Regions from separate parts of the Seohaeicola saemankumensis genome, predicted to be linked through region 1. Evidence: riboswitches for the same ligand, from Rfam matches in the RefSeq annotation. Region 1 holds a riboswitch; the other holds the start of a gene.
The links. Region 1 has a riboswitch for thiamine pyrophosphate ahead of thiB (thiamine ABC transporter substrate binding subunit). Riboswitches for the same ligand answer to the same signal wherever they lie in the genome.
Positions count from the first base shown of each region.

Region 1 (4,536 bases):
CAACCCCAGCACCGCCACGATGACGGGCAGGATGAAGGGCGCACCCATCAGCGTGATCAAGATCCCCCGGCCCGGAAACTGGCGGCGCGCCAGGGCGCGGGCAACGGGAATTGCCAGGGTCACGCTGAAAAGGGCGGACAGAACCGCCTGAGACAGCGTGAAACGCACAGCGGCCCAGTCCGCGGGGCCGGGCAGGCTTGCTGCACTGGCACGCCAGAACACGGCCGCCAGCGGCAGCGCCACGAAGGCCACAAGCATGCAGGCCACGGCCCAACCGGCCCAGCGCCCGGCCGGGTTCCGGCCTAACGGGACAGGGCGCGCAGCCATTCGTCCAGCGCCAGATCACGCAGCGCATCGGCCTGGTCGATTGGCGCCAAGATCGCCTTTTCGGGCTGTATCAGTGTCGAAAAGCCATCAGGAAGACCTGCCTGTGGCAACACCACGGGATACATCCAATTGGTTGTCGGAATGATCGACTGGAACGTCTCGCCCAGCATGAAACGCAGAAATTGATCCGCCAGTTCAGGCTGGTCGGTTGCCGCCAGCTTGCCCGCAACCTCGATCTGCATGTAGTGACCTTCGGTGAAGGGAAGGGCCACCTTGCTGTCATCTTCCTCGGCAATCAGGTGATAGGCGGGCGAGGTGGTGTAGGACAGGACCAGATCGGCCTCACCTTCCAGGAACAGGCCGTAAGCCTCGGACCAGCCGGGAGTCACGGTCACGATATTGTCGGCCAGCCCCTCCCAGATCGCGGGGGCTTCATCGCCATAGGCGGATTTGACCCACATCAGCAAACCAAGACCGGGGGTCGAGGAACGCGGATCCTGGATCACGATCTTCAGGTCGCTGGCTGCCAGTTCGCGGAAATCGGCAGGCTGCGCGGCGCCACGATTGCCTACGAAGGCGAAGTAACCCCAGTCATAAGGCAGAAACAGCGGATCGGTCCATTCCAGGGGCAGGTCCAGATCGGTCTCGATCGTGTGGGCCATGAACAGGCCCGTCTGAAGTGCGGCGGCAATCAGCCCGGTGTCCAGCCCCAGCACGATATCGGCATCGCTGCGCGCCCCTTCCAGCTTGAGCCGCCCCAAAAGGGCCGCCCCGTCGCCCGCGCCCACCAGATTGATGATGCAGCCGCATTCGGCCTCGAAGGCTTGCTTCACGGCGGGTCCGGGCCCCCAATCGGAGACGAAACTGTCATAGGTATAGACGGTCAGTTCCGGGGTCTGGGCCAAGGCAGGCCCGGCAGCAAGAAAGGTGGCAATCACAAGATGCGGCTTCATTCGATCCTCCAACGATCCGGGCATCGGGCGAGTGTGGAGGGCGTCCATACCTTCCCTCCGCCGGGTCTAACCGGTTCAGGTTCAACGGGTTTGCCATGCGGCATCTCAGCGTGGCGTCTGGCCATGCACCCCGAGGTAAGCGCGACCCTAGTGCCGCAGCCCGGCCCCATCAAGGCAAAACCGCTTGAGACAGGTCAAGCGCCCCGCTAGACCTGCCGCAAAGGAGTGCTGCACATGAGCATGAACAGCTTCGGCCATCTGTTCCGCGTGACCACCTGGGGCGAAAGCCACGGGCCTGCGTTGGGTGCCACCGTGGACGGTTGCCCGCCGGGTGTCGCGATCACCGAAAGCCTGATCCAGCATTGGCTGGACAAGCGCAAGCCGGGGCAGAACAAATACACGACACAGCGGCGCGAAGCGGACGAGGTGCGCATCCTGTCCGGCGTGTTCGAAGGACAGACAACCGGCACACCCGTGCAGCTGATGATCGAGAATACCGACCAGCGATCCAAGGATTACGGCGATATCGCCGAGAAATTCCGCCCCGGCCATGCCGATATCACCTATTGGCAGAAATACGGTGTACGAGACTATCGCGGCGGGGGGCGATCGTCGGCGCGCGAAACGGCGGCGCGGGTGGCGGCAGGCGGCCTTGCGCGGGCGGCACTTGCGACACTTGCACCCGAAGTGCAGATCACCGGCTACATGACGCAGATCGGCCCGCATGGGATCGACCGCGATCGGTTCGACTGGGACCAGATCGACCAGAACCCGTTCTGGACGCCTGATGCCGTGGCCGCCGCTGAATGGGCCGATTACCTGGATGGTCTGCGCAAGTCCGGCAATTCGGTCGGCGCGATCATCGAGGTGGTTGCGCGGGGTGTGCCTGCGGGGCTTGGGGCGCCGGTTTATGGCAAGTTAGACACTGATCTGGCCGCTGCGATGATGTCGATCAATGCTGTCAAAGGCGTGGAAATCGGCGAAGGGATGGCCGCCGCGATGCTGACCGGCGAAGAAAACGCCGATGAGATCTTCCTCGGGAATGATGGCAAGCCGGTCTATTCGTCCAACCATGCAGGCGGCATCCTTGGCGGGATCTCGACCGGGCAGGACATTGTCGTTCGCTTTGCGGTCAAGCCGACATCGTCGATCCTCAAAGCCAGACAGACGATCACCAAGGGCGGTCAGGCGGCCGAAATCATCACCAAGGGACGGCACGACCCTTGCGTCGGCATCCGCGCCGTTCCTGTGGGCGAGGCGATGATGGCCTGCGTGATCCTGGATCACATCCTGCTGCATCGCGGCCAGATCGGCGGCGCCGTCGGCGAGACGCGTGGCCGTATCGGCTGAACCTTGGGCGCGATCCTGACCATCACCTTTCCGATCTTCGCGCTGATCGGCATAGGGTATGGCGCCGTGCGTGCAGGGCTTTTTGCCGCTTCGGACATGAAGACGCTGGGCAAGTATGTCCTGAACATCGCCTTGCCTGCGCTGCTGTTCAACACGGTGGCGACACGCGATCTGAACGAGGTGCTGAACCTTGGATATGTGGTTGTCTTCGCACTGGCCGGATTGCTGACGATTGGCGTCACTTACCTGTGGTTCACCCTGCAAGGCACCGGGCCGGCGCGGCGCGCCATAGCGGTCATGGGATCGACCTGCCCGAATTCAGGCTTTGTGGGTTATCCGGTGATGCTGCTGGTGTTCCCCGATCTGGCGGGTGTCGTGCTGGCGCTGAACATGGTGGTCGAGAATTTTCTGCTGATCCCGCTTTGCCTGATCTTCCTTGAGGCGTCACGCGACCGACATGGCAAATCGCTGCTGCGGATCGCGGGGGGAATCATCCTGGGCGTCCTGCGCCGGCCCATGGTGATCGGGCTGATGCTGGGGCTGCTGGTGATGCTTTCGGGCCTGCCCGTACCGCAGATGATCACACGGTTGATGGAGGTACTGGCCACCTCTTCTTCCGCCATCGCGCTGTTCGTCATCGGCGGCTCGCTCGTGGGGTTGCCTGTCGTCGGGCAGCGGTCACTGGCGGCGCAGATCGTGGCAGGCAAGCTGCTGGTCAGCCCGGCGATGGCCGGGCTTGTCCTGCTTACGCTGCCCTTGATCGGCCTGCCGCTGCTGTCAGGCGACATGGCCGTTGCGGTGGTCCTGTCCATGGCCATGCCGATGTTCGGGATCTACACGCTTCTGGCCCAGGATTACGGGCATGAGGGCATCGCATCCATCGCGCTGCTGGGCGCGACAGCGGGCGCGTTCTTTACCCTCAGCGCGCTGCTGGCCATCCTGACCTGATCAGGAATTCGCCGCCTGCAGGGCCGTATCCATCAGCGCCTTGATCTCGGCCCGGCCGGTCTGCGCCACGATGCGGCCCAGTTCCTGATCACCACGCAGAACCACAAGGGTCGAGCGGCGGGGGATCTTCAGCTCCTGCACGATGTCAGAGCGGCCATATTCATCCCAGTCGACGTCGATGAAGGTGATCTTTTTCTCGTAATCCGGCGTTTCAGCCTTGAGGGCTGCCAGAACGCGTTCCTGCGCCTTGCACGTGCTGCACCAGCTGGCCTTGAAATCCAGAAACACGGTATCGCCAGCCGCCAGCCGTTCTTCCAGCAGTGCGGGCGTGTAAGGCAGACCCGCGGCGCGCACGGCAACCGGCAAGGCCAGTGTCACGGCAGTCGTCGATGTCAGGGCAATGAAATCTCGGCGGTTCATGGGAACTCCTTCGGGTTGATCAGGACAAGGTCAAATGGACACGGATAGATCGACAAGCCAGGCGGGCAGCGTCTGGATCAGCCAGGCGTCGATGATGTGATGTATGCGGAACAAGAGGGCCAGACCCACGGCCACGAAGACCCCGCCCATCAGGGGGCGCGCCTTCGCAGCAATGGCGCGCATCATGGCCTGACGCCGTTGCAGCGCAGACCGCGCCCCATAGCCAAGGCCCAGGATCAGGGTCGATACGCCAAGGGCAAAGGTCGCCATGATCGCGGTCGCCCAAAGCAGGCTTTCGCCCTGCGCCGCCAGCGATATGGCACCGCCAAGGGTCGGACCGATGCAGGGCGACCAGACCGCCCCCAAAAGCATCCCGCCCGCAAACTGCCCCTGAAGGCCGGCGGAACTGATCCGGTCCATCCGGGTGTCCGCGCCGCTGGCAAGCCCGGCTGTCGCCGTGGAAAAGGCCATGCCGAAGCGCGGCACAAGAAGGATCAGGCCAAACCCGATCATCAGGATGGCGCCGGCCTGTGCGATG
Region 1 is NZ_JBHTKR010000004.1:387,231-391,766, reverse strand. Features, by position in the region: gene ACFQ3C_RS11545 (thiamine/thiamine pyrophosphate ABC transporter permease ThiP) at 1-327, opposite strand, end outside; gene thiB (thiamine ABC transporter substrate binding subunit) at 303-1,280, opposite strand; TPP riboswitch at 1,316-1,423, opposite strand; gene aroC (chorismate synthase) at 1,515-2,630, shown strand; gene ACFQ3C_RS11530 (AEC family transporter) at 2,634-3,578, shown strand; gene ACFQ3C_RS11525 (thioredoxin family protein) at 3,579-3,998, opposite strand; gene ACFQ3C_RS11520 (cytochrome c biogenesis CcdA family protein) at 4,029-4,536, opposite strand, start outside.

Region 2 (4,536 bases), on a different contig from region 1:
GCCGGATATCCCAGAACCGCGCAAAGCACCGTGGTGATTGCCGCGATCTTCAGCGTGTTCAGCAGGATGTAGCGATAGAAGGGATCGGTCAGCGCCTTTACCCAGTTGTCCAGGTGAAACCCCGCCGTATCGGCCCCCACGGCGGAACGCAGCCAGAAGGAATAGACCACGATGAACAGCAGCGGCACCAGCAGCAGCAGGCTGACCGCGCCCAGTGCGGGGGATAGCAGGATCCAGGGCTGACGCGCTTCGCGCCGTTCGATGCTCATGTCGGGTGCTCCGTGTTGGCGGCAGGTTGACACGGGGCAATTCATTGATCCAATAGATAACTAAGATACCGACTATAGGCTTGATCAATGCACCCATCGCCCGAGAAGCTGGCCCGCGACCTGGACTGGAACCTGCTGCGTACCTTCGTGGTGCTGGTCGATGCGGGGTCGGTCACCCGCGCCGCCGAAGCGCTGGGATTGCAACAGCCCAGCGTCTCCAGCGCGCTGAAACGGCTGGAAAGCCACATGGGCCGGCAGTTGATCGACCGCAAGCCGGGCCGTTTCGTTCTGACCGATGCGGGGCGTCTGCTTTATGCCGAGGCTCTGGACATCACCGGCGCGATCCTGCGGATCGGCACCGTCATCCGCGAGGTCGAGGAAGAGGTAAGAGGCCATGTCAACATCGCGATCGCCAGCCATGTGGTTTGCCCGCTTCTGAACGAGGCGCTTGGCGAATTTCATGCCCGCCACCCCGCGGCCACCCTGTCGATCGATGTCAGCGCCAGCCGTCAGGCGCTGGAAAAGGTGCTGGCGCGGCGCGTGTCCTTCGCGGTCTGCCTGGTCAAGGACCGCAACCCCAGGCTGGAATACCGCCACCTATTCCGCGAGTTCTTCGGCCTGTTCTGCGGCCCCTCGCATCCGCTGTTCGGGCGCGAGGGGCTGTCCACCGCCGATCTGGCGGGCGCGGCATCGGTCAGTTTCGTCACCGACCAGATGAACGATGCGCTGCGCCCGGTTACCCTGATGCGCGCCGCGGCGGGGCTGGAGGATCGGGTCGTCGGGTCCTCGTCGAACCTGGAAGAGGTGCGCCGCATGATCATGGCGGGTATCGGCGTGGGTCCCCTGCCCCTGCATGTGATGCGCGAGGATGTGGCCATGGGGCGGCTGTGGCGTCTGCCCCCCTACGAAGATCCGCCCGCCATCGACGTGCATGTGGTCTGGAACCCCCGCGCGCGACTGAACCGGGCGGAACGGTCGCTGCTGGAAGGGTTGCAGGCCAAGATCGAAACCACCCCCGAGGCCGATCGCATCTATAGCTGACCACCTGACGCATCGCCCTTGAAGCGGCCCCGAATCTGCCCTAGCCTTACCCGTGCAAACCGTTGGGGTGCCCCGCAAGGGGCTGAGAGGCGACACGCCAACCCATCGAACCTGATCCGGGTCATACCGGCGGAGGGAACGGTGCTTTAGATGGGCCATTCACGCCCCTGATCCGTTCCTTGCCGTCGCTGATCCCCATGACGCAAGGACAACCGGGCATGACGGTCATCGCACTTACCATCGCAGGCTCCGACAGCGGGGGCGGCGCCGGCATCCAGGCCGATCTCAAGACCTTCTCGGCGCTTGGCGTCTATGGCGCCAGCGTTATCACCGCGCTGACCGCGCAGAACACCCGTGCGGTGACGCGTGTGGAACCCGCAAGCCCCGCGATGATCGCCGCCCAGATCGCGGCGGTTTTCGACGATCTGGACATTCGCGCCGTCAAACTGGGGATGCTGGGCGGGGTGGACGCGATCCGCAGGGTCGCCGCGGGCCTGTCCCATCGCAACGTGCCCCTGGTGCTGGACCCGGTGATGATCGCCAAATCCGGTGATGCGCTCTTGCCGGATGACGCCGTGGCCAGCCTGCGTGCCGACCTGCTGCCCATGGCGACACTGCTGACCCCCAACCTGCCAGAGGCCGCGCGCCTGCTGGACACCGCCCCCGCGCGGGACGAGGCCGCGATGCAGGACCAGGGCCGCGCGCTACTGGCGCTTGGCGCGGGGGCGGTTCTGATGAAAGGCGGGCACGGTTCGGGCGAGACCTGCACCGATCTGTTGATCACCGCGGGCGGCACCCTGCGCCTGACCGCGCCACGCCGCCTGACACGCAACACCCACGGCACCGGCTGCACCCTGTCCGCCGCCATCGCCGCCGGTCTGGCGCAGGGCATGGACATGCCCGCCGCCGTCACCCGCGCCCATGCCTATCTGCAAGGCGCGATTGCCGCCGCCGACACGCTGCATGTCGGCCATGGGCACGGCCCCGTGCATCATTTCCACGCGGTCTGGTCGCATGGCTGACGTGACCATCATCGGTGCAGGCGTTGCGGGTCTCTGGGCCGCCTACGCGCTTGCCCGGCGCGGCATCACGCCCCGCCTGATCGACCGCAACGGCGCCCCCGGCGCGCATGGGTGTTCGTGGTGGGCCGGCGGGATGCTGGCGCCCTTCTGCGAAGGCGCCACATCGGAACCCGCCGTGATCGCGCATGGCCGGCAAGCGGCAACAGACTGGGCCGAGGTGACGCAGGTTGTGCAGAAAGGCTCTCTCGTCGTGACCCTCGCCCGCGACCGGGCCGAGCTTGACCGCTTCGCCCGCCGCACGACAGGCCACAGCCGCATCAGCGGCGCGGCGCTTACCGACCTGGAACCCGACCTTGCGACAGCGGGGCGCGAGGCGCTGTTCTTCGCAACCGAATCCCACCTGTCACCGCGCCGCGCGCTGGCCGATCTTGTCGCCGCCCTCGCCCAACGCGGCATCACCATCGAACGGGACGAAGCGCGCCCCGACGACATCCCCGGCACCGTTCTTGATTGCCGTGGTCTTGCCGCCAAGGCCCCCGGCCTGCGCGGCGTGCGGGGCGAAATGGTGATGCTGCACACCCCCGAGGTCACGCTCTCGCGTCCCGTGCGGCTGCTGCATCCGCGCCATCCGCTTTATATCGTGCCACGCGGCGACGGTGTCTTCATGCTGGGTGCAACCCAGATCGAAAGCGCAGGGCCCGGCCCCGTCACGGCCCGCGCCCTGCTGGAACTGTTGTCGGCCGCCTATGCGCTGCACCCCGCCTTTGCCGAGGCCGAAGTGATCGAAACCGGCGCGGATCTGCGCCCCGCCTTTGCCAATCACGTCCCCCGCGTGATCCGACAGGGCCGCGTGCTGCATCTGAACGGCCTTTTCCGCCACGGCTACCTGATGGCCCCGGCACTGGCGCATCAGGCGGCGGATTACCTGCAAACCGGCACGAAAGGAGACCTGTTCCATGAGGATTGAGGTGAACGGAGAACCACGCGAAGTGACTGCAACAACTCTGGCCGATGCGCTGGTCGAACTGGGCTGGGGCGCGGCGAAGGTCGCGACGGCCATCAACGGCGATTTCGTCCCGGCCAGCGCCCGCGCCACGCAGACCCTGCGCGACGGCGACCGGATCGAGGTGCTTGCCCCGATGCAGGGGGGCTGAGCGATGCGCGATTTCTATGGCGTGACGCTGGACAGCCCGCTGATGCTGGGCACGGCGCAATACCCCTCGCCCGCCGTGATGGAGGCGGCGTTCCGCGCCTCCGGCGCCTCGGTCGCCACCGTGTCCCTGCGCCGCGAAACCGCAGGCGGGCAAATGGGTGGCGGGCAGGCGTTCTGGCAGATCATCAAGGGACTGGGCGTTCATGTGCTGCCCAATACCGCCGGCTGCTACAGCGCGCGCGAGGCGATCACCACCGCCCGCATGGCCCGCGATGTGTTCGAGACGAACTGGATCAAGCTGGAGGTGATCGGCCATGCCGACACGCTGCAACCCGACCCCTTCGGCACGCTTGAGGCGGCCGAGACCCTGTCGGCCGACGGGTTCGAGGTGTTTCCCTACATGACCGAAGACCAGGTGCTGGCCCAGCGCCTTGTCGATGCGGGGTGTCGCGTGCTGATGCCATGGGGCGCGCCCATCGGCTCCGGTCTGGGGCTGAACAACCGCTATGGTCTGCGGACGCTGCGCGCGGCCTTTCCCGACATTGCCATGGTCGTGGACGCCGGGCTTGGCCTGCCCAGCCATGCCGCCGACGCGATGGAGACCGGATTTGACGCGGTGCTGCTCAATACAGCCGTGGCGCAGGCAGGCGATCCCGTCGCCATGGCCGAAGCCTTCGGCCTGGCCGCGCGCGCAGGTGCGCTTGCGTATCGCGCGGATCCCATGGCGCCGCGCGACATGGCTGTCCCCTCCACCCCCGTGATCGGAAAGGCATGGCTATGACGCTGCCCCGTTTCTATCCCATCTTCGACAGCGCCGCATGGCTTGCCCGCGCCCTGCCGCTTGGCGTCCGGCTGGTGCAACTGCGGATCAAGGACAAGGACAGCGCCAGCACCGAGGCCGAGGTCCGCGCCGGTCTGACACTGGCCCGCCAGCATGGTGCCGCACTGGTGATCAATGACCACTGGCAGATCGCCATCGACGCGGGCGCGGACTGGCTGCATCTGGGGCAGGAAGACCTTGAAACCGCCGATATCCCCGCGATCCGCCGTG
Region 2 is NZ_JBHTKR010000001.1:679,532-684,067, reverse strand. Features, by position in the region: gene ACFQ3C_RS03265 (ABC transporter permease) at 1-269, opposite strand, end outside; gene ACFQ3C_RS03260 (LysR family transcriptional regulator) at 357-1,310, shown strand; TPP riboswitch at 1,364-1,465, shown strand; gene thiD (bifunctional hydroxymethylpyrimidine kinase/phosphomethylpyrimidine kinase) at 1,529-2,332, shown strand; gene ACFQ3C_RS03250 (FAD-dependent oxidoreductase) at 2,325-3,299, shown strand; gene thiS (sulfur carrier protein ThiS) at 3,289-3,486, shown strand; gene ACFQ3C_RS03240 (thiazole synthase) at 3,490-4,266, shown strand; gene ACFQ3C_RS03235 (thiamine phosphate synthase) at 4,263-4,536, shown strand, end outside.
Region 2: it holds a riboswitch for thiamine pyrophosphate, as region 1 does, so the genes downstream of both, thiD (bifunctional hydroxymethylpyrimidine kinase/phosphomethylpyrimidine kinase) here and thiB (thiamine ABC transporter substrate binding subunit) in region 1, are expected to answer to the same signal.